DNA from 2 places in the Methyloferula stellata AR4 genome. Region 1 is predicted to be linked to the other one. Evidence: riboswitches for the same ligand, from Rfam matches in the RefSeq annotation. Region 1 holds a riboswitch; the other holds the start of a gene.
The links. Region 1 has a riboswitch for thiamine pyrophosphate ahead of thiC (phosphomethylpyrimidine synthase ThiC). Riboswitches for the same ligand answer to the same signal wherever they lie in the genome.

Region 1 (15,780 bases):
TTGACCCGGCCATCCAGGCGCTCGGGTAGTGAGTCGTGCCTGGATGCGCGGATCAAGTCCGCGCATGACGCGCCAAATGTTTCTACCTGAACGTCACCTGTTCTAGGCTTAGGACTTTTTGGCGCGCGGCGCGGCGCAAGAGCCACTATAGAAGTCCGGTTCAAGGGTGACAGGGGAGCAATATGTCTGAGGTCGAAGCTCAATCGCATGCGTTTCAGGCGGATGTCGCCAGACTTCTCTATTTAATGGTTCATTCGGTCTATTCGGACCGCGATATTTTCCTGCGCGAACTTCTCTCAAACGCAGCCGATGCCTGCGAGAAATTGCGCTACGAGGCCCTGTCCAATCCCGCGCTCATGGCGGGGGAAGCGCCATTCAGCGTCAAGATCACCATCGACAAGGAGGCTGGAAAGCTCAGCGTCGAGGACAATGGGATCGGCATGTCCGCCGAGGAACTATCTGATTCGCTTGGCACGATCGCCCGCTCGGGCACCCGCGCCTTTCTCGACAAGCTCAATGCCGAAAGCGCCGAGGGCCAGCCCGTCGGGGCCGAATTGATCGGCCAGTTCGGCATCGGCTTTTATGCCGCCTTCATGGTGGCAGAGCATGTCGATGTCGAATCGCGCCGCGCCGGTTCCGATGAGGCTCACGTCTGGAGTTCGGACGGCAAGGGCACGTTTTCCATCGCGCCGCTGGCGCTCGACCAGGCACCGTCGCGGGGCACGCGGGTGATCCTGACGCTCAACGAGGGATCGAAGGACTATCTCGAAGACTACCGCATCGAGCGGATCGTACGCGAACATTCAAGCGCGCTTGCCATTCAAATCGAGCTGATCGCTTCGCCCGGCGCCGAGCCGAAGGTCCTGAGCGAGGGCGGCGCGCTTTGGGAAAAGCCCAAAAGCAACATCACGCAAGAGCAATATGAGGAGCTCTATCACAGCATCTCGGGCCAATTCGATGAGCCGGCGCTGACGCTGCATTGGCGCGCGGAGGGGCGCTACGAATATACGGTGCTCGCCTTCGTGCCGGGCAGCCAGCCTTTCGACCTCTTCGATCCCGCCCGCAAAGGCCATTCGAAACTCTATGTGCGCCATGTTCTGATCGCACCCGACGCCGATATCATGCCGAGATGGCTGCGCTTCGTCAGCCTCGTCGTCGATACGGCCGATCTGCCGCTCAATCTCTCACGCGAAATGATCCAGGAAAGCCCGCTTTTCGCGGCGATCAAGAAGGGCGTCACCAATCGCGTCCTGCAGGAATTGACCAAATTGGCCGAAACCGACGCGGCCGCCTTCGACAAGATCTGGGAGCATTTCAGCAGCGTCCTGAAGGAAGGTCTTTACGAAGACCCCGAGCGTCGCGACACGCTGTTCAAGCTCGCACGCTTTCCGACCTCCGCTTTTCCCGAGGGCAAGCGCACGCTCGCCGATTATGTCGCGGGCCTGAAGGAAAACCAGACCGCCATCTATTATCTTCTCGGCGATGATCTGAAGCGGCTTGCATCGAGCCCGCAACTTGAAGGATTCCGCGCCCGCGGCATCGAGGTTTTGCTGTTGCCCGATCCGGTCGATGCCTTTTGGGTCGGCACCGCCGCGGGCTTCGACGGCAAGCCGTTTAAATCCGTGTCGCAAGGCGTCGCCGACATCAAGAGCATTCCGTTGAAGGAAGGCGCGCCGCTGCCTGCGAGCGAGGCGACTTCCGCCGGACTTGCGAGCCTCTTTGCTCTGATGAAGCAGGAACTCGCCGATGTCGTCGAGGACGTGCGGGCGTCCGACCGCCTGTCGGAAAGTCCCGCCTGCCTCATCGCATCCGAAACCGGTCTCGACCGGCGGCTCGAGCAGATGCTGGCGCAACATGGCCATGCGAACGGCATTTCGAAACCTGTCCTCGAAGTCAATCCATCGCATCCATTGCTGACCGCGCTCGCGGCCCATGTCGGCGGTCAAGACAAACAGGCTTTCGCCGATATCGTCTGGCTGCTTTTCGACGAAGCCCGGCTGATGGAAGGCGAGAAGCCGGCCGATGCGCCGAAATTCGCCGACCGCCTGACGCGTATTCTCGTGAAGGCGGCAGGCCAACCCGCGGCGTGAGCGCGCCGCTCGCCCTCGATGGGAATATGAGCCGGGCAAAAGCCCAACGCGCTTTGGTCGAGGCCTTTACCGAGGCAGGCCTCGACAGCGCGGCGCTTGATGCCCGCGTGCTCATTTGCGCCGCGCTCGGCATCGATCATGCCGGGCTTTTGCGCGACCCGGATCTGCCGCTGGGCGAACCCGCCTCCCGCCTTGCGGCTTTTGCCGGCCGGCGACTCGCGCGCGAGCCCGTGTCGCGCATTTTGGCGCAACGCGAGTTTTTCGGCGAAACCTATGCCGTGGATCCGGCCGTCCTCGATCCGAGGCCCGACACCGAAACACTGGTCGAAGCGGTTCTCGCGGCACTTGGGCCCCGCGCAAATGAAGCTTTGCGGCTTCTCGATCTCGGCACGGGGTCGGGTGCTATTCTTGGCGCGCTGCTCGGCCGGCTTCCGCAGGCCATCGGTTTTGGCGTGGATCTCTCGCCAGCGGCTTGTGCCGTCGCGCGGCGAAATCTCAGCGCCTTGGGTCTGTCCAACCGCGCTTTCATCCTCGCCGGCCATTGGCTGGCGCCAATCTCCGGACGCTTCGATGTAATTGTCTCCAATCCACCCTATATAAGAGCTGGAGAGATTGCCGGGCTTGATCCCGAAGTCAGACTCTACGATCCGCATCTTGCGCTCGACGGCGGCCCGGATGGGCTTGCGGCCTATGGCGCCATAGCGTCGGCCGTCGCGCCGCATCTGGCGCCGCGCGGCATTCTGGCCTTCGAACTCGGGGCGGATCAGTTGAGCGGAGTCGAATCGATTCTGCGCTCCTATGGACTGGAACCAACTGGCAGGAGGCGCGATTTAGCTGGGCGGGAACGCGTCGTCTTGGCGGGTCTTGAAATCGGGGCCTGAAACTATAAAATCTTGCGCAATCCTCAGGATAGAATCCCTTGCAGCCAGCGTGAGCGTGACAATTTCGCCACAGGGCCGGAGCATCAAATATAATTCTGAACCACGCCCATGAAACCACTTGGCGTTTGTGCCGAAAACGATTAGGGTCCACGCCAAGAATTACCTTTCGCTGCTGATGTTATGGCACGGCAAGGTGTTGAGATCGTCTCCGTCTGATTTGCCAGGGCTCATGACGGATTGAGCGATTTCCATCTCCGCAAGACGATATGGCACAGCGTTGTCGAGGTGATTTTCCCGAACTCTGAGACCCCAAGGCAATCGAGGGTTAAGGACTAAGCCACGGCTGTTCGTGCGCGGAATTCTTGCTAGGCCGGAGAGCCATATCCGCAAGCGTCTTCGCATTCAGACGGTTCATCAATGGCTGGACCAACATGCCGGTAAGGCGATGTGGGGATTGCGGCTTATATTGCCACTCAAGGAACATCAATGAGACCAGGTCAGAACAAGCGTATGCGCGGCGGGCGTAGCAACAACCGCAAGGCGCCGAACCCATTGACGCGGTCCTACGAATCAAACGGTCCTGACGTCAAAATCCGTGGCACAGCCCATCACGTCGGCGAAAAATATCTTCAGCTCGCCCGCGATGCCCAATCTTCCGGCGATCCCGTGATGGCCGAAAGCTACCTCCAGCACGCCGAGCATTATTTCCGGCTGATCGCAGCGGCGCAGCAAGCTCAACAGCAAGCGGCCTTCGGCTATCAACGCCAGCCCGGCGAAGCCGAGACCGACGAAGACGATGATGACGACGATTTCGGCGGCCTGCCGGATCGTTTCGCGTCCCCGCCGGAACGCTTTGCCCCCGCGGCGGCGACGCAGCAACCCTACGCCCAGCAGCCGCCGACCAACGAGGCCCAGCCCTATCAGGAGCGGCCCTATTACAACAATAATGGCAACGGCAGCAGCCATAATAATGGCCGGCAAAATTACGAGCGGCCTGAACGTCAAGACCGCGCGCCGCGCCAAGACCGGAATTTTCAGGGTCAGGACCGTAATCAAGATCGCAATCAGGACCGCGGCTTCCAAGGCCAGGATCGCAATCAGGAGCGGACCTACCAAGACCGCAATCAAGAGCGCAGCTACCAGGACAGGCAGCCCTATCAGGAGCGGCAAGGTCAGAACCGCGATCAGGACTCGCGCGGCAATGGTTCGCGCGGACGGCGCGAATATCGCGAGCCGCGCCCCATGGTTCCTGACAATGAAGCGGGCTTGCCTGCCTTCATCACTGCGCCGGTCCGTCTGCAGCCCGAGGTCCATATGGAAGGCGCCGGCGACGAGGGCCTGCCGCGCACCATGATGCAGCCGGAAGTCGAACGGGAAGCCGATTCCTTTCTTCTGCGCCCGCGCCGCCGCCGCCGTAAGGCCGAGGGTCCGAGCGAGGATTTTCGCGGCGAAGCCACCAATGCGAGCGATCCTGTCGGCGAGTAATCTCACCGCCTCTAGGCTCCACATTCAAAAGCGGGACTTCGGTCCCGCTTTTTTGTTGCCGCCCTTTTGATGAGCCCACCGCTGCTGCTCAGCCAGGCCTCCAAATCCACGGCTTGCCGCGCGGGCGATTGCGCTCTATGTTCCCTATGCCCTGGGGTGCTGCTGAACGGCGGCTGAGATCACACCCATCGAACCTGAACCTGGATAATGCCAGCGCAGGGACCGGCCATTTGCGATGAGCGCAAATCCGTCTTCTCCATAGCGCCGGCCTCCTTCAAGAAAATCAAGCGGAGGACGCAGCGACATGAATATTCAGCCCAAACCCGAAACGCTCGTTCCGCAAAGCGTCACGACCGGCCCTCTGCCCGGCTCGCGCAAGATCTATCATCGCGCCGAAGGCCGCGACGATATTCTGGTGCCCTTCCGCGAGATCGCCCTCGATCCGTCGGCCAACGAACCTCCCGTGCGCGTCTATGATGCGTCTGGACCCTATTCGGAAGAAGATGCCCATATCGATCTCGCCGCCGGCCTGCCGCGCATTCGCGCGCCCTGGCTCGCGAAGCGCGGGGGCTTGGAAACTTACGTGGGCCGCGCCGTGAAGCCTGAGGACAATGGCTCGGTTTCAGCCGACAAGCTCGTGCCGCCCTGCCCGGCAGCGACCTCGCCGCGCCGCGGCACGCCGGGCCATCCCGTCACCCAATATGAATTCGCCAAGGCTGGCATCATCACCGAAGAGATGATCTTCGTCGCGCATCGTGAAAATCTCGGCCGCGAGCAGATGGTCGAAGGCGCGCAGACACGTCTCGCCGACGGCGAACATTTCGGCGCCTCGATTCCGGCTTTCGTCACGCCTGAATTCGTGCGCGACGAGATCGCCCGCGGCCGCGCGATCATCCCCGCCAATATCAATCACCCCGAGCTGGAGCCGATGATCATCGGCCGCAATTTCCTGGTGAAGGTGAATGCCAATATCGGCAATTCGGCCGTGACCTCCTCGGTCGCCGAAGAGGTCGAGAAGATGGTCTGGAGCATTAGATGGGGAGCAGATACCGTTATGGATCTCTCCACAGGCCGCAATATCCATAACATTCGCGACTGGATCCTGCGCAATGCGCCGGTGCCGATCGGCACCGTGCCGATCTATCAGGCACTCGAAAAGGTCGATGGCGACGCGACCAAGCTCTCATGGGAAGTCTTCCGCGACACGCTGATCGAACAGGCCGAACAGGGCGTCGATTATTTCACCATCCATGCGGGCGTGCGGTTGGCCTATGTGCCGCTGACCGCCAAGCGCACCACCGGCATCGTCTCGCGCGGCGGTTCGATCATGGCGCGCTGGTGCCTCGCGCATCATCGCGAAAGCTTCCTCTACGAGCATTTCGAAGATATTTGCGACATTATGCAAGCCTATGACGTGTCCTTCTCGCTCGGCGACGGATTGCGTCCGGGCTCGATCGCCGACGCCAATGACCGCGCGCAATTCGCCGAACTCGAAACGCTCGGCGAGCTCACCAAGATCGCCTGGAAAAAGGGCTGTCAGGTGATGATCGAAGGTCCCGGCCATGTGCCGATGCACAAGATCAAGATCAATATGGAAAAGCAGCTGAAGGAATGCGACGAGGCGCCCTTCTATACGCTCGGGCCGCTGACGACCGATATCGCGCCCGGCTACGATCACATCACGTCCGGCATTGGCGCCGCCATGATCGGCTGGTTCGGCTGCGCCATGCTCTGCTATGTGACGCCGAAGGAACATTTGGGCCTGCCCGACCGTGACGATGTGAAAGTCGGCGTCATCACCTATCGCATCGCGGCGCATGCGGGCGATCTCGCCAAGGGCCATCCGGCGGCGCAAATCAGGGACGATGCGGTCTCACGCGCGCGCTTCGACTTCCGCTGGCAGGATCAGTTCAATCTCGGCCTCGACCCGGAAACCGCGCAGCATTTCCACGACGAAACGCTGCCGAAGGACGCGCATAAGACCGCGCATTTCTGTTCGATGTGCGGACCGCAATTCTGCTCGATGCGGATTAGCCAGGATCTCCGCGACGAGGCCAAAGCCATGGAAGCCGATGAGGCGGAAAAAGGCATGGCGGAGAAGAGCGCGGAATTTTTGGAAAAGGGCGGCAAGCTTTACGTGTGAGGCCAATCACCCTCATCCTGAGGAGGTCGTGATAGCGACCGTCTCGAAGGACGAGGGTGATATGTACGTTGCCCATCCTTCGAGACGCGCTCCTAACGGAGCGCTCCTCAGGATGAGGGGTTGTTTTGTTTAAGTTCGCAAGTTCCCAAAACCCTCATGCTGAGGAGCACGTGCAGCGTGCGTCTCGAAGCATCGAGGGCTTTAGACCGTGTGCCTAACATCACACGATGCCATTCATCTCTTGGCGGCAAGCATGGCGAGCGGATCGCTTTCGTCAATGACGGCCCTTTGGGCCGCCGCCGAAGGAGGTCGCAAAGCGATCATTGACAAAAGCGCATCCGTCTCGCCGAAAATATCCGCCGTTGGATGAATGGCGAAATCTGATCGGGTTTGCTCGCCACACGCCGTCATGGCCGGGCTTGTCCCGGCCATCCACGAAACACAGCTGCATGATTGCAAGATGGCAGAGGGCCCATCACGTGGATGGCCGGGACAAGCCCGGCCATGACGCGGCGAGATTCGGGTTCAACATTAAGCTCAGCAGCGGCCTCAAGTCCGCGCATGACGTTTCTCCCGAAATGCGCTAATCCTCCGCCGTGAGCGACGCGAAACCCCTTTTCTCCTATCGCAAATATTGGGCGCACCGGTTCGGCACGGCGCCGTTCCTGCCGATGAGCCGTGCCGAAATGGACGCGCTCGGCTGGGACGCCTGCGACATCATCCTCGTCACCGGCGACGCTTATATCGATCATCCAAGCTTCGGCATGGCCTTGGTTGGCCGGCTGCTCGAGGCGCAAGGCTTTCGCGTCGGCATTATCGCGCAGCCGGATTGGCAAAGCGCCGAGCCGTTCAAGGCCTTGGGCCGGCCGGTGCTGTTCTTCGGCGTCACCGGCGGCAATATGGATTCCATGGTCAATCGCTATACGTCGGACCGGCGGCTGCGCCACGACGACAGCTATAGCCCCGAAGGCGAAGGCGGCAAACGGCCGGACCGGGCCACCATCGTCTATGCGCAGCGCTGCCGCGAGGCCTATCGCGATTGCGCAATCGTGCTCGGCGGCATCGAATCCTCGCTGCGCCGGATCGCGCATTACGATTATTGGTCAGACAAGGTCCGCCGCTCGATCCTGCTCGATGCCAAGGCCGATATCCTGCTCTACGGCAATGCCGAGCGCGCCGTCGTCGAGGTCGCGCATCGTTTTGCCAAGGCCAAAGGTGCCGTGCCCGCACAGCTCGATGATATACGCGGCGCGGTTCTCATGAAGGACGCGGTACCGGAGGGCTTTATCGAACTCAAGGCCGATGACCTCGACGACGAGGCGGAAGAGAGCCCACGGATCAACGGCGAGACGACCGTCATCCGCCTGCCGTCCTTCGAGCAGGTCGAACGCGATCCTGAAGCCTATGCCCGCGCCTCGCGCACGCTGCACCGTGAGAGCAACCCAGGCAATGCGCGGGCGCTGGTGCAACGGCATGGGACGCGCGAGCTTTGGCTGACGCCACCGCCGGTGCCGCTGACGACGCCGGAGATGGATGCCGTTTACGATCTGCCTTATGCGCGTGCGCCGCATCCGGCCTATGGCGAAGCGAAGATCCCCGCCTGGGAGATGATCAAATTCTCGGTCACCATCATGCGTGGATGTTTCGGCGGCTGCTCTTTCTGTTCGATCACCGAACATGAAGGCCGCATCATCCAGAGCCGTTCGCAGGACTCTATCGTCAAAGAGATCGCGGCGGTGCGCGACAAGACGAAGGGTTTCACCGGCATCATTTCCGATATAGGCGGGCCGACCGCCAATATGTATCGCATGGCCTGCAAAGACAAAGAGACCGAAGCGCTCTGCCGGCGTCCGGCCTGCGTCTATCCCGACATTTGCAAGAACCTCGATACGAGCCACGACAAGCTCATCGAGCTTTATCGCGCCGCGCGGCAAGTGCCGGGCGTCAAGAAGGTGATGGTCGCCTCAGGCGTGCGCTATGATCTCGCCATCAAGAGCCCGGCCTATATCCGCGAGCTCGTAGCCCATCACGTCGGCGGCTATCTGAAGATCGCGCCCGAACATACCGAGGAGGGGCCGCTCTCGAAGATGCTGAAGCCGGGCATCGGCACCTATGATCGCTTCAAGCAGATTTTCGAGCAGGCCGTGCAAGCGGCCGATAAGAAATATTTCCTCATTCCTTATTTCATCGCGGCACATCCGGGCACGACGGACGCGGATATGATGAACCTTGCTCTGTGGCTGAAGCGCAATAAATATCGCGCCGATCAGGTTCAGACATTCCTGCCGTCGCCGATGTCGCTTTCGGCGGCGATGTATCATTCCTCCGTCAATCCTTTGCGGCCGGTGCGGCGCGGCGCATCGGAACCGGTCGAAGTGGTCAAAGGCCTGCGGCAGCGCCGATTGCACAAGGCGTTCTTGCGCTATCATGACCCGGAAAATTGGCCGCTGCTGCGCGACGCTCTGAAACAGATGGGGCGCGCCGATCTCATCGGACCGGGCAAGCATCAGCTCATTCCCGCCTCGCAACCGGCAGGCACCGGGGCAAGCGGCGGTGAAGGGCGGCGCCTAGGCCGCAAACACAAAGCTCAGACGTTTTTGACAAAAGGCGTGATCTAGAGTCATCCGCCGCGCCTATCGTCCGCTCACCCGACTACCGCGAAATTTTTTGCGATCGAAGCTGAAAAGTTCGAGGAAATCTGCGCGCCCAAGAAAGCGGTGGAGGAGGCGAAGCTTCGCATCCCGGCCCGGGGACGCTACCATCCAGGCGCTGATGTCTGGCGATAGCGCCGGCTTCGCTCCAGACCGATTTCCCAACCTTACCAAGAATTAACGCGCCAACCTGCACGGCGCAGCTTTCCCCATCAAACTAATGCCCAGTTTAGAGCGCACCCGTCTTGAACATGAATGGTGGATGAACAACTTCATCACTGGTGCGATTTTCTGCTCAGAGGGCAAATGCTTAAATTTTACTTAAAACTGGTGCCCGCGGCCGCGCTGCTGGGCCTGTCTTTCCTTTTGTCCGGCTGCAATGAGCCCGGCCCCGCCGCCGCCTCGGAAGAGAAGAAAGCCCCCGAAGTCGGAATCGTCACGGTCCAGGAGCACGCGCGCACCATCACCCACGAATTGCCCGGCCGGATCGCCTCCATGCGCGTCGCCGATGTCCGGCCGCGCGTTTCGGGCATCCTGACCGAGCGCCTGTTTCATCAGGGCAGCGACGTCAAAGCCAACGAGGCGCTCTATCAGATCGATCGCAGGCCTTTCGAAATCGAGCTGCGGGCGAGCGAAGCCGCGCTCGCGAAAGCCGAGGCGAGTCTCGAACTCGCCAAACAACACGAGCAGCGCGTCGCGACGCTGGCAGCCCAGCGCATTGCCTCCAAGGCCGAACAGGAAAAAGCGGTCGCGACCATGCGCGAAGCCGAAGCCGATACCGCCGCCCGTAAGGCCGATGTCGACCGTGCGAAATTAAACCTCGATTATACGACGATCCGCGCACCGATCGGCGGACGCATCGGCGCCGCCATTGTCAGCGAAGGCGCACTTGTCGTTCAAAACGACACCTCCAGTCTCGCCAAGATCCAGCAGCTCGATCCGATCTATGCGGATTTCACGCAATCCGTCGGCGATCTCAACAAGATGCGTCACGCGCTTGAGCGAGGCGATCTCGAGCGGATCGCCGCGGATGTGGCCAAGGTGCGTCTCATCTTCGACGATGGAACCGCTTATTCGCTGCCCGGCAAACTTCTCTTTTCCGAGGCCAAGGTGGATGCCGAGACCGGCCAGGTGACTTTGCGCGGCGAATTCGCCAATCCGAAACGCGAGCTTCTGCCCGGCATGTATGTGCGCGTCCGCATCGAGCAGGGCATAGACAGCGATGCGATCGCGATCCCGCAGCAGGCCGTTCAACGCGACGCGGGCGGCACCGCGAAAGTCTTCGTCGTCGCGGCGGACGGCACGACGTCGCTGCGGCGGATTCGCACCGGTTCCATTCAGGATGGACAATGGCTGGTTCTCGACGGGCTCAAACCCGGCGAACGCGTCGTCGTCGATGGATTCCAGAAATTCACACCGGGCGACCGTGTCGATCCGAAGCCTTGGACCGAAGCGGATTCACGCCCGCAAGGCAACAAAGGCTAGGCGTCCGTTCTCCGCTCGATCCAACCCTCATCCTGAGGCGCTTGTACCCATTTCGGGCCTGCCCGAAATAGGCATTCGTAATGTTTCAAGTCGCTCAAGCACGACTTGAAATGCAAACGTCTCGAAAGATCGAGGGTTGGAAAGACCTTTTTGAATTAAGGCGACGAACTTTCAACGGCGTCATGGCCGGGCTTGACCCGGCCATCCAGGCATCACGGGACAGTGTTGTGCCTGGATGCGCGGATCAAGTCCGCGCATGACGCCCTTAGATGACACTAGGTCCCAGGCCTGGATACCAGAGGATTAAATGCCGAGCTTCTTTATCGACAGGCCAATTTTCGCGACCGTGATCGCGCTTCTGATCTCATTGATCGGCGCGATCGCCATTCCGCTTCTGCCGGTCGCGCAATACCCGATCATCGCACCGCCGTCGATCTCGATCAGCACGAGCTATCCGGGCGCGACCCCGCAAAATCTCTACAACAGCGTCACACGCCTGATCGAAGAAGAGCTGAACGGCGCCTCCGGTATTTTGAATTTCGAATCGACCAGCGACTCGCTCGGGCAAGTCGACATCACTGCGAATTTCAAGCCCGGCACCGATATCGGCCTGGCCTCGGTCGATGTGCAGAATCGGATCAAGCGGATCGAAGCGCGTTTGCCGCGCGCCGTGATTCAGCAAGGCATACTCGTCGAAGAAGCCTCGGCTGCCGTGCTGCAGATCGTGACCTTGCGTTCAACGGACGGCAGCCTCAACGAGGTCGGCCTCGGCGATTTCATGGTCCGCAACGTCCTCGGCGAGATCAGACGCATTCCCGGCGTCGGGCGGGCGACGCTTTTTTCGACCGAGCGGTCCCTGCGCATCTGGGTCGATCCCGGTAAACTCGTCGGCTATGGCCTCACCGCGGATGATGTGACGAAAGCCATTGAAGCGCAGAACGCGCAGGTCGCCTCCGGCAGCATCGGCGCCGAGCCGAGCACGGCAGAGCAGCGCGTCTCGGCGCTCGTCGTGGTCAAAGGGCAACTGGCCTCGCCCGAGGAATTCGGCCAGATCGTGTTGCGCGCCAATCCGGACGGTTCGACCGTGCGGGTGAGCGATGTCGCCCGCATCGAAATCGGCGGCATGGGCTATCAGTTCACAACGCGGCTCAACGGGCAGCCGACAGCGGGCCTCTCCGTGCTGCTCGCGCCCGGCGGCAATGCGCTGGCGACCGCAAATGCCGTGAAAGCCAAGATGCAGGAGCTTTCACGCTTCTTTCCCGACACTATTACCTATGAAATTCCCTATGACATCACGCCGGTCGTGGAAGCCTCGATCGAGAAGGTGCTTCACACCCTGCTCGAGGCCGTCGCCCTTGTCTTCGTCGTGATGTTCCTGTTCCTACAGAACATCCGCTACACGATCATTCCGACGATCGTGGTGCCTGTGGCTCTGCTCGGCACCTGCGCGACGCTTCTCCTCGTCGGCTATTCCATCAATATGCTGACCATGTTCGCCATGGTGCTCGCGATCGGCATACTCGTCGACGATGCGATCGTCGTCGTCGAAAATGTCGAGCGCATCATGGCCTCGGAAGGCCTGTCGCCGAAAGAGGCGACGCGCAAGGCCATGTCGCAGATCACCAGTGCCATCATCGGCATTACGGTCGTGCTGCTCGCCGTCTTCGTGCCCATGGCTTTCTTTCCCGGATCGGTCGGCATCATCTATCGCCAGTTCTCGGTGACGATGATCTCGGCCATCGGCTTCTCGGCGCTTATGGCTCTGACCCTGACGCCGGCACTCTGCGCAACCCTATTGAAGCCGGTGGAGGCCGGACATGCCCTCACGCGCCGCGGTGCTTTCGGCTGGTTCAATTACGGGCTCGACAAGATACGCGATCGCTATGTCGGGCTCGTCAGTTGGTCCTTGACCCGCGTTCCGCGTCTCATGCTGATTTATGCCATTCTGGTCGTGGGTCTCGGCTTCGCCTTCATGCGTCTGCCGGCGGGCTTTCTGCCGATCGACGATCAGGGCTTCATCACGACCGACGTACAGACGCCGTCTGACTCCGCCTTCAGCCGCACCGAGGCGGCGATCCAGAAGGTCGAGAAGTATCTGGCCGAACGGCCGGGAATCAAGGACGTCACCTTCCTCACCGGCTTCAGCTTCAACGGGCAAGGCCTCAATACGGCGCAAGCCTTCATCACGCTGAAGGATTGGAGCGAGCGCGGTTCGAAGGACTCGGCCGCGGCGATCGTTGACGATATCAATTCGACTTTGTCGGGCATTCGCGACGCCAAGATCTCGGCGCTGCAGCCGCCGCCGATCGACAATCTCGGCAATTCGAGCGGCTTCAGCTTCCGGCTGCAGGATCGCGGCCAGAAAGGCTATGACGCCTTGATACAGGCCGCCAATACGCTCGTCGCTACGGCGGAAGCCAGTCCGGTGCTTCAAAACGTCTATATCGAGGGCCTGCCCCAGGCGCCGCAAGTCGAACTCGTCATAGACCGCGAGAAGGCCTCGGCCTTCGGCGTGACCTTCGAAGCCATCAACAATACGATCTCGACCAATCTCGGCTCAGCCTATGTGAACGACTTTCCCAATCACGGCCGCATGCAGCGCGTGATCGTGCAAAGCGACGCTGGCAGCCGCATGAACGCGGACGATATCCTTGGCTATAATGTCAAGAATGCGCGCGGCCAGCTCGTGCCGTTTTCGTCCTTTGCGAGCATCGCCTGGTCGCAAGGCCCGACGCAGATGGTCGGCTTCAATTATTATCCCTCCGTCCGCATCAGCGGCGAGGCGGCGCCGGGCTACACCAGCGGCGATGCCATCGCCGAGATGGAACGCCTCACCGGCCGCTTGCCGCGCGGCTTCGGCTATGAATGGACCGGCCAATCGCTGCAGGAAAAACTCGCAGGTTCCATGGCGCCCTTCCTGCTCGGCCTGTCAGTCGTCGTCGTGTTCTTGTGCCTCGCAGCGCTCTACGAAAGCTGGACGATTCCGATCGCCGTCTTGCTTACCGTGCCGCTCGGCATCGCAGGCGCGGTCTTGGCGACCAGCCTGCGCGGCATGCCGAACGGAGTTTATTTCACTGTTGGGCTCATCACGATCATCGGTCTTGCCGCCAAGGACGCCATTCTCATCATCGAATTCGCCAAGGAGCTGCGCGCGCGGGGTTATTCCTTGACCGAAGCAACGATGACGGCGTGCCGGTTGCGCTTCCGCCCCATCGTGATGACGGGCCTCGCCTTCGTTTGCGGCGTTCTGCCTATGGTCATCGCCTCGGGCGCCGGCGGCAAGAGCCAGCAAGCGCTAGGTACCGGAGTCATGGGCGGCATGATGGCGGTCGTGATTTTGGGATTGCTGCTGATACCTGTTTTTTTCGTCACCGTGCAGAAGCTGTTTGGGCCGAGGTCGGAACGGCAGCAGGCGAAAGATACGCGCACGCCTGAGCAATACGGGCCACCGGCACCGGCCGAGACGGCCTCGGCCTAAGCCAAAAAGGTATGTTCGAACCCGTTAGGCTTCCAACACCCCTTCAAGCGCATAATGCTGCACGCTCTTGCGGTTGGCGATCAGTTCGTCGATCGAAGGTTCTCCCTTCATCGCGCGTGAGATCGCGAGCTTCGTCGCCTCGTAATTGGTGCGATAGAGATCGCGTCTGTCGAGATTTTCATCCGTGGCGCAGCGCGGATCGAGCCAGATCATGACGATCATGCAAAGCTCGTCGATCTGATCTTTCGGCAGAATGCCTTCGATGACGCAATCCAAAATGGCATCGCCCGTCGCCGCCTGCACGATACCGCCGAGAAGATCGACGAAATCGCCCGACTTCACCGTCATCTTGGTGGTCATCATGGTTGCCGGGCGCACCATCTGATTGCAGTCGCGCACGACGAACATGCGCGGATGACCGGCGACCTGTCCGGCCATGCCGGCGAAAGCATTGCCCACCGGCCCTTTGATGCTGCCGATCATCACTTCCGGCATGGCGTCGGTATATTGCCCTTCCGCCGCCAGAACCGTCGCCTCGCCGGTCCGCAACCAAATCTCACTCATGACTCATCCTTGCCTTTGCTTTCGACAAGGGCTTCTTAGAGCATTTTCAGCAAAAGTGGAGGCCGGTGTTGCGCCCGAAAATGCGAGCGAACAAAGACCAAGAGCGGCGTTTTGAAGCGTGTTTCGCGAGACGGCCGGTCAGACCATCATATAGGAGCGCAGTTCCGGGACGATGACGCTCGTCCATTCGGCCTCGAAGGCGCGATAGGATTGGACGAAGGGAAAGCCGCTGCGCGGAAAGAATTGGCGGCGTGTCAGGTCGATGACATCTTCGCCGATTCGCACGACGAAATGCGTCCAGAGCGATTGCGGCGCCAGTTGAATCCAGCGGTCGTCGGCATCCGGCGCATCTGTCTTGAGGCCGCTACAGCGCAGCATTTGCGCCGCGAAGCCGCCGCTTTGCAGATCGTCCATCAGCTTGAACGAGGTCTCATGGCAGAGATTATAGGAAAGTTCGCCGACCTTGGCCGCGCGACTCCGGATAATTCTTTTTTCGCTGGTGCCCATGCCCGAAACATAGGCAGAGCCAGGCGCACGAAAGCCCATAGGGGCGCTCCCTTGCAGTGAGGCGGGAGCGCTTAGGATCTCTCAGTTACCGGCGCCCAAGTCATCCGGCCGACAATGGTCCGATTCAAGCATATTTCGTGCCGTCTGGACATCAGATAATTTAGAGCGGGATAGCGCAGATAAGCCCGCGCAATCTGCGTAAACGTGATTGCGCTCGGAAGACCGATGCACAGTTTTCCTATCCCGCTCTAACGCGCAAATGTTCTATGGAAGCGCCATGACCAAAACCACCGCGCCCTATGGCACCTGGATTTCCCCTGTCACCACCAAACTCATGACCGAGGCCGCGATTGGGCTTTCGGTTCTGACCGTGGATCACGACGATCTTTACTGGCTGGAAAGCCGGGCGCATGAGGCCGGCCGCACCGCGCTCTGCAAGCGCTCAGCCGACGGCGGCATCAGCGACATCATGCCCATACCGGTCAGCGTCGGCTCG
Region 2 (15,780 bases), 1.0 Mb from region 1:
AGCGGCAAAGTCACGAAATTCACGGGCATCAGGACGCGCGCGTCTCACATCGTAAGAGTCTGCGTGCTTCTAAGAGTTCAGGTTGCCCGAAATGAATCCGATAGAAAGAAAACGGTCGTGATTCACATTGGGATGTCACCGAGGCAGGCTCTTCAGCTTGCATCTGATCTGGGCGTAACCGCTAAATCGCTGGCGCCCCCGTCCTAAAAGCCTCAATCAAAGGTCCCTAAGGTTATAAGCTGCGCTAAGAGAGTTGACATCCGCTTCCCCAAGGGCGACCTAACCCCCTATGAACGCCCAAGAACCCGTCACCGATTTCGTCAAAATCCCGGCCAACGACCCCGTCGGCCGGCGCCGCACCTTTGCCATCATCTCGCACCCTGACGCGGGCAAGACGACCCTCACCGAAAAGCTGCTGCTCTTCGGCGGCGCGATCCAGCTCGCGGGCGAGGTGCGCGCCAAGGCTAATCGCCGCCAGACCCGCTCCGACTGGATGGGCATCGAGCGTGAGCGCGGCATCTCGGTCGTGACCTCGGTCATGACTTTTGAGTATGGCGGCTGCGTCTATAATCTCCTCGACACGCCGGGCCATGAGGACTTTTCGGAAGATACCTATCGCACGCTGACGGCGGTCGACTCGGCGATCATGGTGATCGATGCGGCGAAGGGCATCGAGGCGCGGACGCGCAAGCTGTTTGAAGTGTGTCGCCTGCGCGATATCCCGATCGTGACCTTCATCAACAAATTGGATCGCGAGGCGCGCGATCCTTTTGAGCTTCTGGACGAGATCGAGAAGACGCTGGCGCTCGATGTCGCGCCGCGCACATGGCCGCTCGGCCAGGGCCGCGCCTTCGCCGGCACTTACGATCTTGACCGCAATCTCGTGCGCAGGCTCGATTCCGACGCCGAGCCGGTTGCGGTGAGCGGCCCGGACGATCCCTATATCAAGGGGCTGTTGAGCGAGCCGGATTTTAAAGAGGTGCGCGATCAGATCGAACTCGCGCGCGACGGCCTGAAGCGCTTCGACCGGCAAGCCTTTCTCGAAGGCCATCTGACGCCGGTCTTTTTCGGCAGCGCGCTGCGCAATTTCGGCGTGCGCGATCTGATCGATGCTCTGGCCGAATTCGCGCCGCCGCCGCATGGGCTTGACGCAGCGTCGCGCCATGTCGACGCGCATGAGCCGAAGATGACGGGCTTCGTCTTCAAGATCCAGGCGAATATGGACCCGAACCATCGCGACCGTATCGCTTTCATGCGCGTCTGTTCCGGCAAGTTGACGCGCGGGATGAAGGCGAAGCTCGTGCGCACGGGCAAGAACATCGCGCTCAATGCGCCGCAATTCTTCTTCGCGCAGGACCGCCAATTGGCGGAAGAGGCTTACGCGGGCGATGTCGTCGGCATTCCGAACCATGGCACGTTGCGCATCGGCGATACGCTGACCGAAGGCGAAGAGCTTGTGTTTCGCGGCGTGCCGAGCTTCGCGCCGGAAATCTTGCGCCGCGTCAAGATCGGCGATGCGATGAAGGCGAAGAAGCTCCGCGAGGCGCTTGGCCAGATGGCGGAGGAAGGCGTCGTGCAGGTCTTCCTGCCGAATGATGGCGCGGCCGCGATGGTGGGTGTCGTCGGCGCCTTGCAGCTCGATGTTCTGGCCGAGCGGCTCTCAGCCGAATATGGGTTGGACGTGACCTTCGAGACGAGCCGTTTCGAGCTCTGCCGCTGGGTGAGCGCGAAGACACAGGCCGACCTCGACAAGTTCACGCGCGCCTATCCGGCATCGATTGCGATGGATCTCGACGGCGCGCCGGTCTTCATGGCGGCATCCGCCTGGGATCTGCGCTACGAACAGGAACGCTGGCCGGACATCAGCTTTTCCGACATCAAGGATTATCAGAAGCAGGCCTAGCCCTCGTCCTGAGGAGCGCCGAAGGCGCGTCTCGAAGGATCGAGGCGTCGCCGCTGCATTTCGCAGCTCGCAATTCAATCCTTGTCATTCATCTGTTGGCGGCGAGCATGGCGAGCGGATCGCTTTAGTCAATGACGGCCCTTCGGGCCGCCGCCGAAGGCGGTCGCACGCAGATAAGTTTACGCAATCTGCGTAAACTTGATTGCGTTGCGATCATTGACAAAAGCGATGCCGCCTCGCCGAAAATGGCCGCTGTAGATGAATGGCGAAATCCGATTGGCTCAACCTCGTCATGCCCGGCCCCGTGCCGGGCATCCACGCCGAGACATTGATGCTTGGTACAAAATCAGTGATGAAGCGTTACCGCGTGGATGGCCGGGACAAGCCCGGCCATGACGGAAATCATTGTTCGCTTATGGTGAAGGTTGCCCCTTACATCGCGTCCTTGAAGCGCCAGACATCCGTCATTTTCGTCTCGCAATCTTCCAGGCATTTCGACACCGGCACCTCGTAGTGTGCCAGCGAATGGAGCCTGTCGCGCGGGAGATAGGTGCGGCCGGGATCGCCGATCAGCACGCGCGTGCCTTTATTGGCGAGCTGTTCCAGCCATAGAATGAAGCGTTCGGCCATGCCGGGCTCGTAGGCGATATCGCCTGCGAGCACGACGTCCCAATGCTGATCGCAGCCGACAACATCTTCAGATAGAAGATGGATATCGGCGCTATTGGCGACGGCATTCATGGAGATGGCATCCATCGCCAAGGGATCGATATCGTTGGCTTCGACATGAGCGGCGCCCGCCTTGGCCGCGGCTATCGCGAGGAGGCCGGAGCCCGACCCGAGATCGAGGACGCGTTTGCCCGCGACCAAGGTTTGATGGTCTTGAATATAACGCGCCAAGGCTTGGCCGCCCGGCCAGGCGAAGGCCCAATAAGGCAGCGGCAGGTTGACGGCGTGAAGCTCGTCCTGCGTCTTTTGCCAGAGCCCTGTTGCTTCTTCGGCAAGATGAAGCTTGATGTCCGGCCGCAGCGGAACCAGGGCAAGATGCGTATTGGTTTTGATGAAAGCAGCGCGGTCGAAGGTCATATCGAGCCCCCGGCGTAAAAGGCCATCGTCCGGGGTTAGGCTTGCAATGTAAAGGGGATTGGAAAAACGATGGATGAAACGATCCGGCCCGGCGAAATCGCTGTAACCCTTGAGGAGGCCCGCGCGAGCGACGCAAAGCTCTATTTTATCGGGCATATTCGCACACCTTGGCAGAAGCGGACGGACTGTCCGCGGCAGGGTGATCGCGAGCAGGGGCCCGAATGCCGCATCGTCGTCGATCCGCTCTGGCATCAGGCGCTGACCGGCATCGAGCAATGGCCTGAATTGCAGCTTCTCTATTGGATGAACGAAGCGCGGCGCGACCTTGTGATCCAGGCGGCCACCGGCAAGGAACCGGTTGGAACCTTTGCTTTGCGCTCTCCCGTGCGGCCCAATCCGATCGCCTCGTCCATCGTCGCCTTGCGGCGCGTCGAGCCGGGCTGTCTCATCGTCACCGGGCTCGACTGTCTCGACATGACGCCGCTTCTCGACATCAAGCCGCATTTCGGTGAGGCAAAACCGACCTCTCCTTGACGGGAGCGGCCTGCGGAGCCTATTTAGAGTTTGAGACCTAGGGGATCCCCGGCAGGGGGCTGAGAGGCTGGCAAGCTGGCATGACGATCATGCCGGCGCCTGGCGACCCTTCGAACCTGATCCAGTTTGCACTGGCGGAGGGATGGTTGTGAGCGCATTTTTTCCCCCACATTCAGCAGTTCTAGCCCTCATCCTGAGGAGTGCGCGTAGCGCACGTCTCGAAGGACGAGGGCGGCATGGCGACTTGCACTATGCGGCTTGCCCGCGCCTCTCCTTCGAGACGCAAGCCATAGCCCGTTGCTCGCGACGGGCGTCGCTTCGCAACGCCCTATGGCTTGCCCCTCAGGATGAGGCGCTAAGCGCTGGAGGCCCACGATGAAGATCCGCGTGATCGGCGCCGGTGTCGCTGGACTGACAACTGCTTATGAATTTGCCCGCGCCGGCTGCGCGGTCGAGATCGTCGATCGCGCGGCGGGGCCGGGCCTCGGCTGTTCCTGGTTTGCCGGCGGCATGATCGCGCCCTGGTGCGAGGCCGAAAGCGCCGAGCCGCTTGTCGTCTCCTATGGCATCGAGGCGCTGACCTATTGGACGCAAGACGTGCCTGTCGCTCAGATACATGGCAGCCTTGTCGTCGCCCCCGCGCGCGATAGACCCGACCTCATCCGCTTTTCGCGCCGCACCTCGCATTATGAGATGTGTGATGGGGCCGCTGTCGCAGCGCTCGAACCAGATCTCGAAGGCCGGTTCGAGTCGGCGCTTTTCTTCGCAGAAGAAGCGCATCTCGATCCGCGGGTTGCAATGGCGAAGCTTGCATCGCTGCTTGCGGAGCATGCCGATGTCACCTTCCGCTTTAATACCGAGGCGGATGCGCTCGAGGGCGATGCGGATTGGATCATCGATTGCCGCGGCTTCGATGCCCGCGATCGCCTCACCGATCTGCGCGGGGTTCGCGGCGAAATGCTGGTGCTCAAGACGCAGGAGATAAATTTCGCACGTCCGGTGCGCCTTCTGCATCCGCGCTATCCGGTCTATATCGTGCCGCGCGGCGATGGCCGCTTCATGATCGGCGCGACCATGATCGAAAGCGGGCAGGGCGGCGTGATGACGGCGCGTTCGGCGCTTGAATTGCTGTCTGCCGTCTGCACGGTTCATCCGGCCTTCGGCGAGGCCGAGATCATCGAAATGGGCGCCAATGTGCGGCCGGCTTTCGCCGACAACCTGCCGCGTCTGCGGCTGGACGGCCGGACGCTCTTCGTCAACGGGCTTTACAGGCACGGCTTTCTCGCGGCGCCGTCGCTCGCGCGCCGCGCGGCGGATGTCGTGTTGAAGGGGTCCTATTTTCCGGAGATCATGGATGCAGATCCGCGTGAACGGCAAAGAGCTTGAGGTCGCTGCGACGACGCTCGCAGCGCTTCTCGATGAGCTCGACTATGAAGACGCCATGGTTGCGACGGCGCTCAATCAGAATTTTATCCGCAAGGTGGATCGGATGACGACGCCTCTCAAAGACGGGGATGCGGTCGAGGTTCTCGTGCCGAAACAGGGAGGCTGAATTGAGCGACAAGCCGCTCTCGCTTTATGGAGTCAGCCTGACGTCGCGGCTCTTGGCCGGCACGGCGCAATATCCGTCGCCCGCCATTCTTGCCGCCGCCGTCAAAGCCGCACGGACCGAGGTGGTCACCGTCTCGCTGCGCCGCGAGGCGGGCGGCGGCCGCGCGGGCGATTCCTTCTGGGGCTTGATCCGCGATCTCGGCGTGCGCGTTTTGCCGAATACGGCCGGCTGCCGCAGCGTGAAAGAGGCCGTCACCACCGCGCAAATGGCGCGCGAGGTTTTCGGCACGGCTTGGGTCAAACTCGAAGTCATCGGCGAGGACGATACGTTGCAGCCCGACGTCTTCGGCCTTGTCGAAGCCGCGGCTATTCTCGCGCGCGACGGTTTCTCGGTCTTTCCCTACACGACGGAAGATCTCGTCGTCGCAGAAAAATTGCTCGGCGCCGGTTGCGAAGTCCTGATGCCCTGGGGCGCGCCGATCGGTTCCGGCCGTGGTCTCAACAACAGGTTCGGCCTGAAGGCCTTGCGCGCACATTTTCCGAATGTGCCGCTCATCGTCGATGCGGGCATCGGCACGCCGTCGCATGCGGCGGAAGCCATGGAGCTTGGCTATGATGCCGTGCTCTTGAATACGGCCATCGCGAAAGCTGGCGATCCGGTGATGATGGCGGACGCCTTTGCGCGCGCCGTCGAAGCTGGGCGGCTCGCCTATCTCGCGGGACCTATGGAGCCGCGCGACATGGCCGAGCCTTCGACACCGACCGCAGGCCTTCCTTTCGGCGGTGCCGTGCGTGCTTGATCCGTTTTATCTGATCGTCGACAGCGCGAGCTGGATCGCGCGGCTGCTGCCAAGCGGCGTGAAGCTCGTGCAATTGCGCATCAAGGATGTGAGCGCCGAAGAACGGCGCGCCGAGATTGCGAAATCGAAAGCGCTTTGCGCGCAGTATGGCGCGCAGCTCATCGTCAATGATTATTGGCAAGATGCGATCGATCTCGGCTGCGATTATATCCATCTTGGCCAGGGCGATCTCGACACGGCCGATTTGACGGCGATCCGCAAGGCAGGCCTGCGGCTCGGCGTCTCGACGCATGACGAGGCCGAACTTGCCCGCGCGCTTACAACGGCGCCGGATTACATCGCGCTCGGGCCGATCTATCCGACGATCTTGAAGCAAATGCCTTTTGGGCCGCAAGGTTTGGGCCGGCTTGGCGAATGGCGAAAGAAGATCGGATCGTTGCCGCTTGTCGGCATAGGCGGGATCTCGCTCGACCGCGCCAAAGGCGTACTCGAAGCCGGCGCCGATAGCGCGGCGGTCGTAACCGACATCACGCTCAATGCGGATCCCCAGGCCCGCGCGCGGGCCTGGGCCGAGGCGACGCGCGCTTTTGTCAAAACGTAGCCGGAGCGCATGCTCCGCCGTCTTAACAGGATGGGCCGCCCTCGTTCTTTGAGACACCCACTTCAGGAGTTTAAAGCCATAACAGTTGACAAGGAAACTACTTGTGATAGTTTCCTTGGAAATTACGAGGCTCAAATGAGATGCAAAGCAAAGGCCGCTCCTCTGGAGGCGCATTTGGGATACTGGCTGCGCTTCGTGTCGAATCATGTCTCGCATGCTTTCAGTCTCAAGCTCGCGCAGCGCGACGTAACCGTCGCCGAATGGGTCGTGCTGCGCCAGCTTTATGAGAAGGAGAGTTTGGCGCCGAGCGAACTTGCAGAGGGCATCGGCATGACGCGCGGCGCCATCTCGAAGCTCGCCGACCGGCTCGAAGCAAAAGCTTTGATCGAGATAGGCAGGGATCAAATGGATCGCCGATATCAAAGTCTGGCGCTCACGAAGGCCGCACGAGCGCTCGTGCCGCAGCTAGCAGTGCTGGCGGATGAGAATGACGCGGCCTTCTTCGCTCACCTGACGCCGGCGGAAAGGGCCAAGGTCGAAACGATCTTGAAGGACATCGTTCGCCTTCATGGGCTGAGGGCGGTGCCCATCACGTGACGGTAGAAAGTTCAACGGACGCCAATTCAAAACCGCAGGAGACGATGATGGACCCGGATGTGAAAGACGTCATGGAGGATTGCACGAGAGGTTCGGACGAGGGCCGGTTGAGCTTTCCTCAGGTCGTGTTGAAATTGATGGAGGCCGGTGTCGAACAATATCATGCGGACCTGCGCCGCGCCGAGAAAACCTATTATATGCCGGACGGAGCGTCTCACGTCGTTGCATGTCCGGCCCTCGAAGCATCACCCGCGCAGGATTTCTCCGCGAGCGGTGTCGAGGCCGCGATCCGGGCGATCCAAACCCGCGCGATCACATATAAGGAATTTTGTGAACGGATCGGTGCCGCGGGTTGCGTCGGCTATTTCGTGTCGCTTGCTGGGCGCCGCGCCGTCTATTTCGGGCGGACAAGCGAAATGCATATCGAGCCGTTTCCGCACGTCCAGTGAGGCTTGCCTTACTTGCAGAAGGCTTCTTGAAAGGCCGTGACCTTATCCGGTCGGTCGAGACCCTTTTTCGGGTTCCATTTATGCGCAATCAGGAAATCGCGAACGTCGACCGTGATTTCTTTGCCGTTGACATAATAGCGATCGATACCGTCCAAAGTGATGACGGCGGGACCGTCGGTGCGATGAACCTTGCCGTCCTCGAACCAAATCTTGGTTCCGACATAGCAGTAATAGCCGACAATGCGGCCCATATCGTCCTGGTTTGCCTCATCGACTTCGATCATCTCGGACACATTAACCCTCATTCGGACGCTCTTGGCCGCGCAGCCGACCCTGTTTTGACCTTCTTAGCAGATAAATCAATCGCCAAACCACTGGAATATCTCCCTGCGGGCTGTGTCATGGCGTCGTCTTGTCGAGCCTGCGAAGGGTCCAATTGATCTCCGGACTCTGGCCGGTTTCGCTCGAAATGACGATCTGTTCGCAGCGCCTCGGCCCGTCGGGCGAAGCGAAGAAAACGCTCTCCGCGATCCTGATGTCGCGGCCGGGCGCTTCGAAAACCCATTGCGTCCGGTTTGGAAGCTCGAAGAGAATGCCGCGCGGCTCCGACGAAGGCTTGAGGCGGACGCTCGGATGAATGTGGAAACGCAGGCAATAGGGGTAGTTTTCGAGCGGTTTTGAAGGCGATGATGGCCGCAGGCGGTCTTGGCCTTCGAGCGTTCGCCCGTCGTTCGACAGCGTCAGATCGCGCTCATGGATCAATCCAAACCGCGGTTGATAGCCATTATGGGAAAGCCGTAGCCGCGCGGCCGAGGAAACCGTGCTCCTTTCGACCGTGACCCTATCCGGTCCCGACAGAATACGATGGCCAAGCCATCGGCCGAGGCTTGAGTGAAAGGCGAAGCGGCAAGATGACGTGTCGTCGACGACCACGGTCGAATGCGCCGCCGTCATGCGGGCCGCCTGGCGAGCCGCCTCGCGATGAATATCCGGCGCGCCGCAATTGATGACGAGATGCTGGGCTTCGGATGAAAATTCGAAGGCAAGGCAGCCCGCATGCGCCTGTTCGGAAAAATCCTGCGGCGGCGGCGGCCCGGCATCGACGATCAGCAAGCTGCCTTGCATCTCAAGACGCTGATAGCCGGAATAGGGTGCGTTGGTGATGGCTTGCACGCGCGCGTCGTCATAGGCGAGCACGGTTGCAAGCATCTCCGGCGCGGTCACGCCCATTCCATTGAAAAGCGCGAGCGCGCCGTCGCCATGGCGAAACAGCCGCAGCATCGGCATGATGCGATCGATCGCGTTGAGAAGCTGCGGCGGCGCCGCGATATTGCGCGCCGCATAGGCTTGGCGCAGAGGCAGAAGATCGAGCAGAAGATCGATCAAGACTTGCGGATTGCGGCTGACATGTCCGCCGTCCGGCAAGATCTGCCGGTCGAGTTCTTCGGCCAGCAATCTCGTAGCCTTCTTCTGCAATTTCGTCGCGGCCTGCGCGCAAAGGCCGAGCTCGGCGAGCGTGATCGCGGCAAGCAGGCGAGGCTCGCCGCTGAGCCCGGCCTTGACCTCATGTTCGAGCGCTATTTGTGAGCGGCCGAGCCCTTTCATGAATCGCCGATAGAAGGCGCGATCGGCACCATCGAGGATCAAAGGCGATTGCGACAGCCAGGCCAAGGTCCGGCGCGCGACGACGCGCGGCTCCCAGGCGGGGTCCGGTGTGGGCTTGCCCATATGGGTAAGAAAATCGTCGACAAGCGCGCGGGCATGGTCCCGTGCGCGCGCCGTATCGGCGGCACGCAAATGGCGCAGCCAGCCGAAACCGGCGAGCGCCCGCGCCCAGGCCGGCGAGCCCGGCTCGATTTCGAAGGGCGAGCGCCCATGCGCGTTGACGATCTTGCCGCCGAAGGCGAAATAGCCCGCATAAATGTCGTTCGCTGTGGTCGGATCGCCGGTGCGAATATCTTGCGGCGCGATCAAAAGCCGCTCCGCCGGATGAAAGGTCATTCCGGCGAAAAGACGCAAAGGTGCCGTGGCCGCGCGGCGCGCGAGCCTCGCGATTCGGCCTGCGAAGAGGCCGACCAGGCGCACCCGATCTTTGATTGCGGCGCCTCTCAGGGCCGTAGCTCCTCAAAATCGACGTTCATCGCAGCGACGCCGATACCCGCAAGCGTTGATTTCTGGCGAGGAATCCTCAAACGAGGTCCCGAAATGCTGGCTCGCCCCCGCGAAACGAAGTTGGCTAAAACAACGACTTACACATGGACACGATTTCCTCGATCGCATCATGCTGCAAGTTATGTTCGAAAATCCTATAGGGTTTGTTAACCACGTCGAATGAGACGCGCAGCGAAAAAGCCGTCAAGGCCGGCGAGCCTTGGGTTTTCGGCGGGAAGATGCGAAGGCAGAGTCCGCATTTCGCCGAATTCGTTGAGGATGCCCGGCAGACCCCCAACTTCGTCCGGTTCGATCGGCAGGCGCGCCATATCCGGATTGCGGCGCAGGAAAGCCTGGATCTGCATTTCGCCCTCTTCAGGCTCGATCGAACATGTGCAGAAGACGATCAGCCCGCCGGGCCGCACCATTTCCGCCGCCTTGTCGAGCATACGCGACTGCATCGCCGCGAGAGAGGTAATGTCGCTCGCTTTTTTGATCCAGGCGATGTCGGGGTGGCGGCGGATCGTGCCCGTGCCCGTGCAGGGCGGGTCGATCAATATGGCGTCGAAAGTCAGGGCCTTGAGACCGGTCACATCGGCGACGATCATTTCGGCGCGCAGATGAAGCCGCTCAAAATTAGCCGCCAGCATTTTGAGGCGCTCGGCCGAGCGATCGATCGCGGTGACATCGGCGCCGAGCGCCGCGAGTTGCGCCGCCTTGCCGCCGGGCGCCGCGCAGAAATCGGCGACTTTCGTGCCGGGCTTGACCCGAAGCAGACGCGCGGGCAGGGCGGCGGCCGCGTCCTGTACCCACCATTGTCCGAGGTCGAAGCCCTCAAGCTCGCTGATGGGAACATGGGTCTCGAGCCGCAGAGAGCCTGTCGGCAAAACCACGCCGCCAAGCTTTTGTTGCCAGGATTCGATATCCGACCTGACGGTCAGATCGAGCGTCGGTTCCTCGCAATTGATCGCGGCGATGGCCTGGGCCGCGGCGTCGCCATAGGTCTTGCGCCAGCGCGCGGCGAGCCAATGCGGCGTATCCTGTTCGAGCGGATCGCTGGCGGCAAGAATGGCGTCGCGTTCGCGTGCGATATTGCGCAAGACGGCGTTGACGAGCGACGCATAAGGCGCCGTCTTCGTTTCAAGCCTTACGATGCGGACGGCGAGATCGACCGCCGCATGATCCGGCACGTCCAGAAAGAGGATCTGCGCCGCCGCGACGATCAGCGTCCATTCGATCTGTGCCGCCTGACGCGGCAGGCCGCGCTCCACCAGCTTGTTGATCGCATGCCTGATCGTTCCGAGCCGCCGGAGCGAAACGGTGACGATGGAGCGGACCAAGGCGCGATCGCGCGCATCGATGCCTGCGAGGCGATTGGGAACGGCTGTCGACGAAAGCCGTTCGTCGAGCGCATGACCATTGGTAATGATATCGTTCAAAAGCGCCGCGGCTGCGGTTCTGGCGAGAAGACCGGGATGACGTTCCGCCTCGCGTCTTTGAGTTTCCGCCGAGACCATCGGGCTGCGATGCTTCGGGCGAGGCTTTCCTTGTGAAGAATCCAAAACTACGGTTCCGGCTTTGACGCGGCAGCGCAAATGCGCCTCAAGCTATCTCAATTAGAGTGTATATGTTCAATCGTTTCGAAACCGCTTTCGTCTTGCAGTGTTCGAATTTTATTTGCTGCCTAAGTACCGCTCCTTATGAAATGGATTCTCTTCCGCCGCTAGCCTCGCACCTTCTTCAAGCGTGCCGGACGCGGCGTCATGTATACAACTTGCAAACATCGCATAAACGTGCCGCTTACGCTGTGCGATACCACACAGACAGTATAAGGACATTTTCGAAAGTGGTACTCGAATGTTCTCCTCGTCCGGAGTTCGGGCATAGAAGTCCTATATGCAGGTCAGGATAATGACTTATGCCCAAGCTTGATCCGCCGGGCGGCGATGCGCCTCTTTCCCCGTCCAAGTCTTTGAGCCCGGAAGCGCGTCGCGCTTTGGCCGAAGCGGAGGAACGCCGGCGTCGCGCCGAAGCCTCTTCGAAGGACGCTGCCAAAGCGACGGAAATCGGCGGCCGCGACGGGCCGGAGCCGACCCGTTATGGCGATTGGGAAGTCAAAGGCATCGTCAGCGATTTTTGAAGATCAGATCAATCCCGCGGCAATATTGATCGTCAATGCAAGCACCGCGCTGTTGAAGAAAAAGGCGAGGATGCAATGGGTCAGCGCTGTCCGGCGCATGCCCTTTGATGTGATCTCAACATCGGCCGTCTGCGACGCGACGCCGATCACATAAGAGAAGTAGAGGAAATCGAAATAATCCGGATTGTCGGTGCCGGGAAAATGCAGCCCGCCGCGCCGGTGCTCCGGGCCGCCCGATCGCGTGGTGCCCGTACCGAAATAATCATGCGCATAGTGCAGCGCGAACATCAGATGGATGAAGAACCAGGCGCTGAGGATCGTCGTTGCCGCCAATGCGATATGCAGCTCCTTTAAGAGCCCGGTCGTATCTTTGACGATCGCCAACTGCGCGACGATCGCGCCAATCGAGCTTAAAGCTGCGATGCTCGTCAAAATGAGAATGGCGAAACGGCCTTCGTCCTGGAGCTTGGCGCGATAGCGGATCGAGGCCTGCGTCGCCGTTGCGATAAGCCATCCGGTCAAGATGAAATAAAGCAGGGTGCAGGCGTTCCAGGCAATGAGCCAGCGGGTGATTTCGCGCCACGACGATGGCGTGAAAAGGCCGACCGCCAATCCAAATAGAACGCTGATGAAAAGCCGCGGCCGGCCGCGGATCAAACGGACAAGGCGCCACCGATGGAGGTTTGCTCCAAGGCCGGCGGCGGACGGATCGGTCAATTTTTGCGCGCCACGACGAAATGCGCCGCCTCTTTGAGGATGCCCGCCTGCGGTCCTAAGCCTTTCAGCGCGGAAATCGCTTCGGACGCCATCTTGTCGCGTCTTTCGCAGGCGGCCTCAAAGCCGAGCGCGGCGACAAGCGTCGCCTTGTTGCGCTCGGCATCCTTGCCGGCGCGTTTGCCGAGGGCGACCTCGTCGGCCTCGACATCCAAAATGTCGTCTGCCACCTGAAAGGCCGCGCCAAGCGCCTGACCATAGCGCGAGAGAGCGGCTTTCGCCTCCGCGTCGGCGCCGCCGAGGATCGCGCCGGCATTGACCGCATAATGCAAAAGCGCGCCGGTCTTCATGGATTGAAGCCTGATGACCGCTTCCGCCGTATGCGGCTCCTTCGCCTGTTCCGCTTCGAGGTCGAGCACCTGGCCGCCGACCATACCGCCGATGCCGGCCGCGCGGGCCAAGGCCAAGACCAGTTCGGCGCGAACCGCCGGGTCCGGATGGGTCGCGAGATCGGCGGTGACATCGAAGGCATAGGTCAAAAGCCCGTCGCCGACGAGAATGGCCGTCGCTTCGTCAAAAGCTTTATGGGTGGTCGGCCGGCCGCGCCGCAGATCGTCATTATCGAGCGCGGGCAGATCGTCATGGACCAGGGAATAGCAATGGATCATTTCGAGCGCGGCCGCGGCGCGAACCACGCCCTTGCCTTCGACGCCGAAGAGCCGTGCGGTCTCGATCAGAAGAAATGGCCGCAGCCTTTTGCCGCCGCCAAGGCTCGCATAGCGCATGGCCTGCAGAAAACGGGCAGGGCGGAATGTCTCTCCGGGCAGCGGGTTCGCCGACAGGAGCGTGTCGAGCATGCTCTCCGTCGCCTCCGCGACGTCCGACAATCGCCCTTCGAATTCACGCGCGCCACCTGATGCCATCGTCCCTGTCGCCTCACCTTGGCATTGAACCGCTTCAGCTTCCGAGGAAACGGGCGGTCTGCTTTGGGCGGGTGCAAACCGCCGCTGCTTTGACGCCTTGCCCGATTGCTCCAGATCGGTCAAGGCTCAGGCCTTGGCATGAGATTTGGGTGGGCTCGCGGGGCTTGTGATCATTTTTCGCTGGTTCTTTCGCATTCTGCTGCTGGTTCTCTTGGCGGTGGGCGCATTGATTCTCGCCTATCGCTTCGTCACGCCGGTCTCGACCTTGATGGTCGGGCGCTGGATCACCGGGAAATCCGTCGAACGGACTTACGTCCCGCTCTCGCGCATGTCACCTCATTTGGCGGCAGCGGTGATTGCTTCCGAGGATGCGCGGTTTTGCCTGCACCACGGCGTCGACTGGGACGCCTTGAACGGGGTCATCAAGAAAGCCGGCAAGCGGGGACCTTCGCGCGGCGCCTCCACCATCCCGATGCAGACGGCCAAGAATCTTTTTCTATGGCCTGGGCGATCGGTGGTCCGTAAAGGCCTGGAAATTCCGCTGGCCTTGGCGATCGACACAGCTTGGCCGAAGCGGCGTCTGCTTGAAGTCTATTTGAACATTGCCGAATGGGGCGACGGCATTTTCGGCGCCGAGGCCGCCGCCCGGTCTTATTTCAAGAAAAGCGCCCATGACCTGACTTTGCCGGAGGCGGCGCTGCTCGCAACCGCGCTGCCAAACCCACATCTGCGCGATCCGGGCCAGCCGCACCGGCGCCATGCGGCTTTGGCCCGCAACCTCATGCGGCGGGTCGAGCAGGGCGGCGTGCCGCTTGAATGTGTGGAGTGATGTCGCGCCCCTGCCGACTCATCATACTTGTAAAATCAAGGATTTAATGCTTAAGGAAGGCGGTGGGGCGGGTTACTTTTCCGCGATCCCGCACTAGCCAGGCCGTGCATTTCATTGTATGCACCCGGCTCCCGGTGACAATCTGCGCATTTTTCTCCGCGCATTGAGAGATTCTGATGGCTGTTCCGAAACGTAAAACCTCCCCGATGAAGCGCGGTTTCCGGCGCTCGGCCGATGCGCTCGAGGCGCCGACCTATGTCGAAGACAAGGATTCGGGCGAATTGCGCCGGCCGCATCATATCGATCTCAAGACCGGCATGTATCGCGGCCGTCAAATCCTGACGCCCAAGACCAAAGAAGCCTAGGACCAAAGAAGCCTAAGAAGGCTTTAGACCCATGCGAGGCGGAGATCATCTCCGCCCGCCCTTAGCAGAACATGCTAATACATGATCTGGCCGCCGTTGATGCTGATGGTCGAGCCGGTGATGAAGCCTGCGTCGTCCGCGGCGAGAAATACCACGCAGCGCGCGACTTCTTCCGGCTCGCCGATCCGGCCAAGCGGAATCACCGGCAGAATCTTCTGCTTCATGAAATCCTCTGGGATCGCCTTCACCATTTCGGTCGCGATATAGCCGGGGCAGATCGCATTGACGGTGATGCCCTTATTGGCGCTTTCGCGGGCGAGCGCCTTGGTGAAACCGAGATCGCCCGCCTTGGAGGCGGCATAATTGGTCTGCCCGAGCTGGCCTCTCTGTCCGTTGATCGATGAGATATTGACGACGCGCCCGAAGCCGCGCTCGCGCATCCCTTCGATCACCGGCCGCGTCATGTTGAAGAGCGAATTGAGGTTCGTGTTGATCACCTCATGCCATTGCTCGGGCTTCATCTTGTGAAGCATCGTGTCGCGCGTGATGCCGGCATTGTTGACGAGAATTTCGACCGCTCCAAGCTCTTGCGCGATGCGCCCGAGCCCCGACGCGCAGGCCTCGTAATTCGACACATCCCATTTATAGACGGGTATGCCGGTCTCGGCCTTGAAGGCGCCGGCTGCCTCATCGTTGCCGGCATAATTGGCCGCCACCTTATAACCGGCTGCTTTTAAAGCCTTGCTGATCGCGGCGCCGATCCCACGGGTTCCGCCGCTGACTACTGCTACGCGCGCCATGTGTTTCCCACCTTTGCTTCCATCCCGAGGCGAACTCTCACGGTTCGCTCATTCAGCATCGATCATAAGACCGGTCTGGTTCTTGATGTCCCTCAACCGTCCGGCGAAAACGCGCCGGACGGCCGACTGGACTAGCGTTCGACGGTGAGCGCGATGCCCATGCCGCCGCCGATGCAAAGGGTCGCGAGACCTTTCTTTGCGCCACGGCGGCCCATTTCATGGAGCAGCGTCACGAGAATGCGGGCGCCAGATGCGCCGATCGGATGGCCGATCGCGATGGCGCCGCCGTTCACGTTCACGATGGCGGGATCCCAGCCCATTTCCTTGTCGACGGCGA

Region 2: another riboswitch for thiamine pyrophosphate. It lies ahead of A3OQ_RS0108995 (FAD-dependent oxidoreductase); the one in region 1 lies ahead of thiC (phosphomethylpyrimidine synthase ThiC).

Annotation. Positions count from the first base shown of each region.
Region 1 is NZ_ARWA01000001.1:835,080-850,859, reverse strand. It holds gene htpG (molecular chaperone HtpG) at 183-2,090, shown strand; gene prmC (peptide chain release factor N(5)-glutamine methyltransferase) at 2,117-2,971, shown strand; gene A3OQ_RS0104250 (DUF4167 domain-containing protein) at 3,458-4,456, shown strand; TPP riboswitch at 4,599-4,696, shown strand; gene thiC (phosphomethylpyrimidine synthase ThiC) at 4,761-6,599, shown strand; gene A3OQ_RS0104230 (YgiQ family radical SAM protein) at 7,271-9,217, shown strand; gene A3OQ_RS0104225 (efflux RND transporter periplasmic adaptor subunit) at 9,557-10,735, shown strand; gene A3OQ_RS0104220 (multidrug efflux RND transporter permease subunit) at 11,043-14,213, shown strand; gene fae (formaldehyde-activating enzyme) at 14,238-14,777, opposite strand; gene A3OQ_RS0104210 (hypothetical protein) at 14,916-15,323, opposite strand; gene A3OQ_RS0104205 (S9 family peptidase) at 15,562-15,780, shown strand, end outside.
Region 2 is NZ_ARWA01000001.1:1,831,610-1,847,389, forward strand. It holds gene A3OQ_RS0108980 (peptide chain release factor 3) at 290-1,903, shown strand; gene A3OQ_RS0108985 (class I SAM-dependent methyltransferase) at 2,336-2,989, opposite strand; gene A3OQ_RS0108990 (SAM-dependent methyltransferase) at 3,059-3,523, shown strand; TPP riboswitch at 3,553-3,683, shown strand; gene A3OQ_RS0108995 (FAD-dependent oxidoreductase) at 3,899-4,909, shown strand; gene thiS (sulfur carrier protein ThiS) at 4,878-5,075, shown strand; gene A3OQ_RS0109005 (thiazole synthase) at 5,038-5,874, shown strand; gene A3OQ_RS0109010 (thiamine phosphate synthase) at 5,867-6,475, shown strand; gene A3OQ_RS21850 (MarR family winged helix-turn-helix transcriptional regulator) at 6,485-7,072, shown strand; gene A3OQ_RS0109020 (DUF1398 domain-containing protein) at 7,120-7,521, shown strand; gene A3OQ_RS0109025 (aldehyde dehydrogenase) at 7,530-7,805, opposite strand; gene A3OQ_RS0109030 (heparinase II/III family protein) at 7,921-9,606, opposite strand; gene A3OQ_RS0109035 (RsmB/NOP family class I SAM-dependent RNA methyltransferase) at 9,840-11,189, opposite strand; gene A3OQ_RS0109040 (DUF1674 domain-containing protein) at 11,591-11,812, shown strand; gene A3OQ_RS0109045 (DUF1345 domain-containing protein) at 11,816-12,529, opposite strand; gene A3OQ_RS0109050 (polyprenyl synthetase family protein) at 12,526-13,449, opposite strand; gene mtgA (monofunctional biosynthetic peptidoglycan transglycosylase) at 13,622-14,278, shown strand; gene rpmF (50S ribosomal protein L32) at 14,455-14,643, shown strand; gene phbB (acetoacetyl-CoA reductase) at 14,718-15,443, opposite strand; gene A3OQ_RS0109070 (acetyl-CoA C-acetyltransferase) at 15,575-15,780, opposite strand, start outside.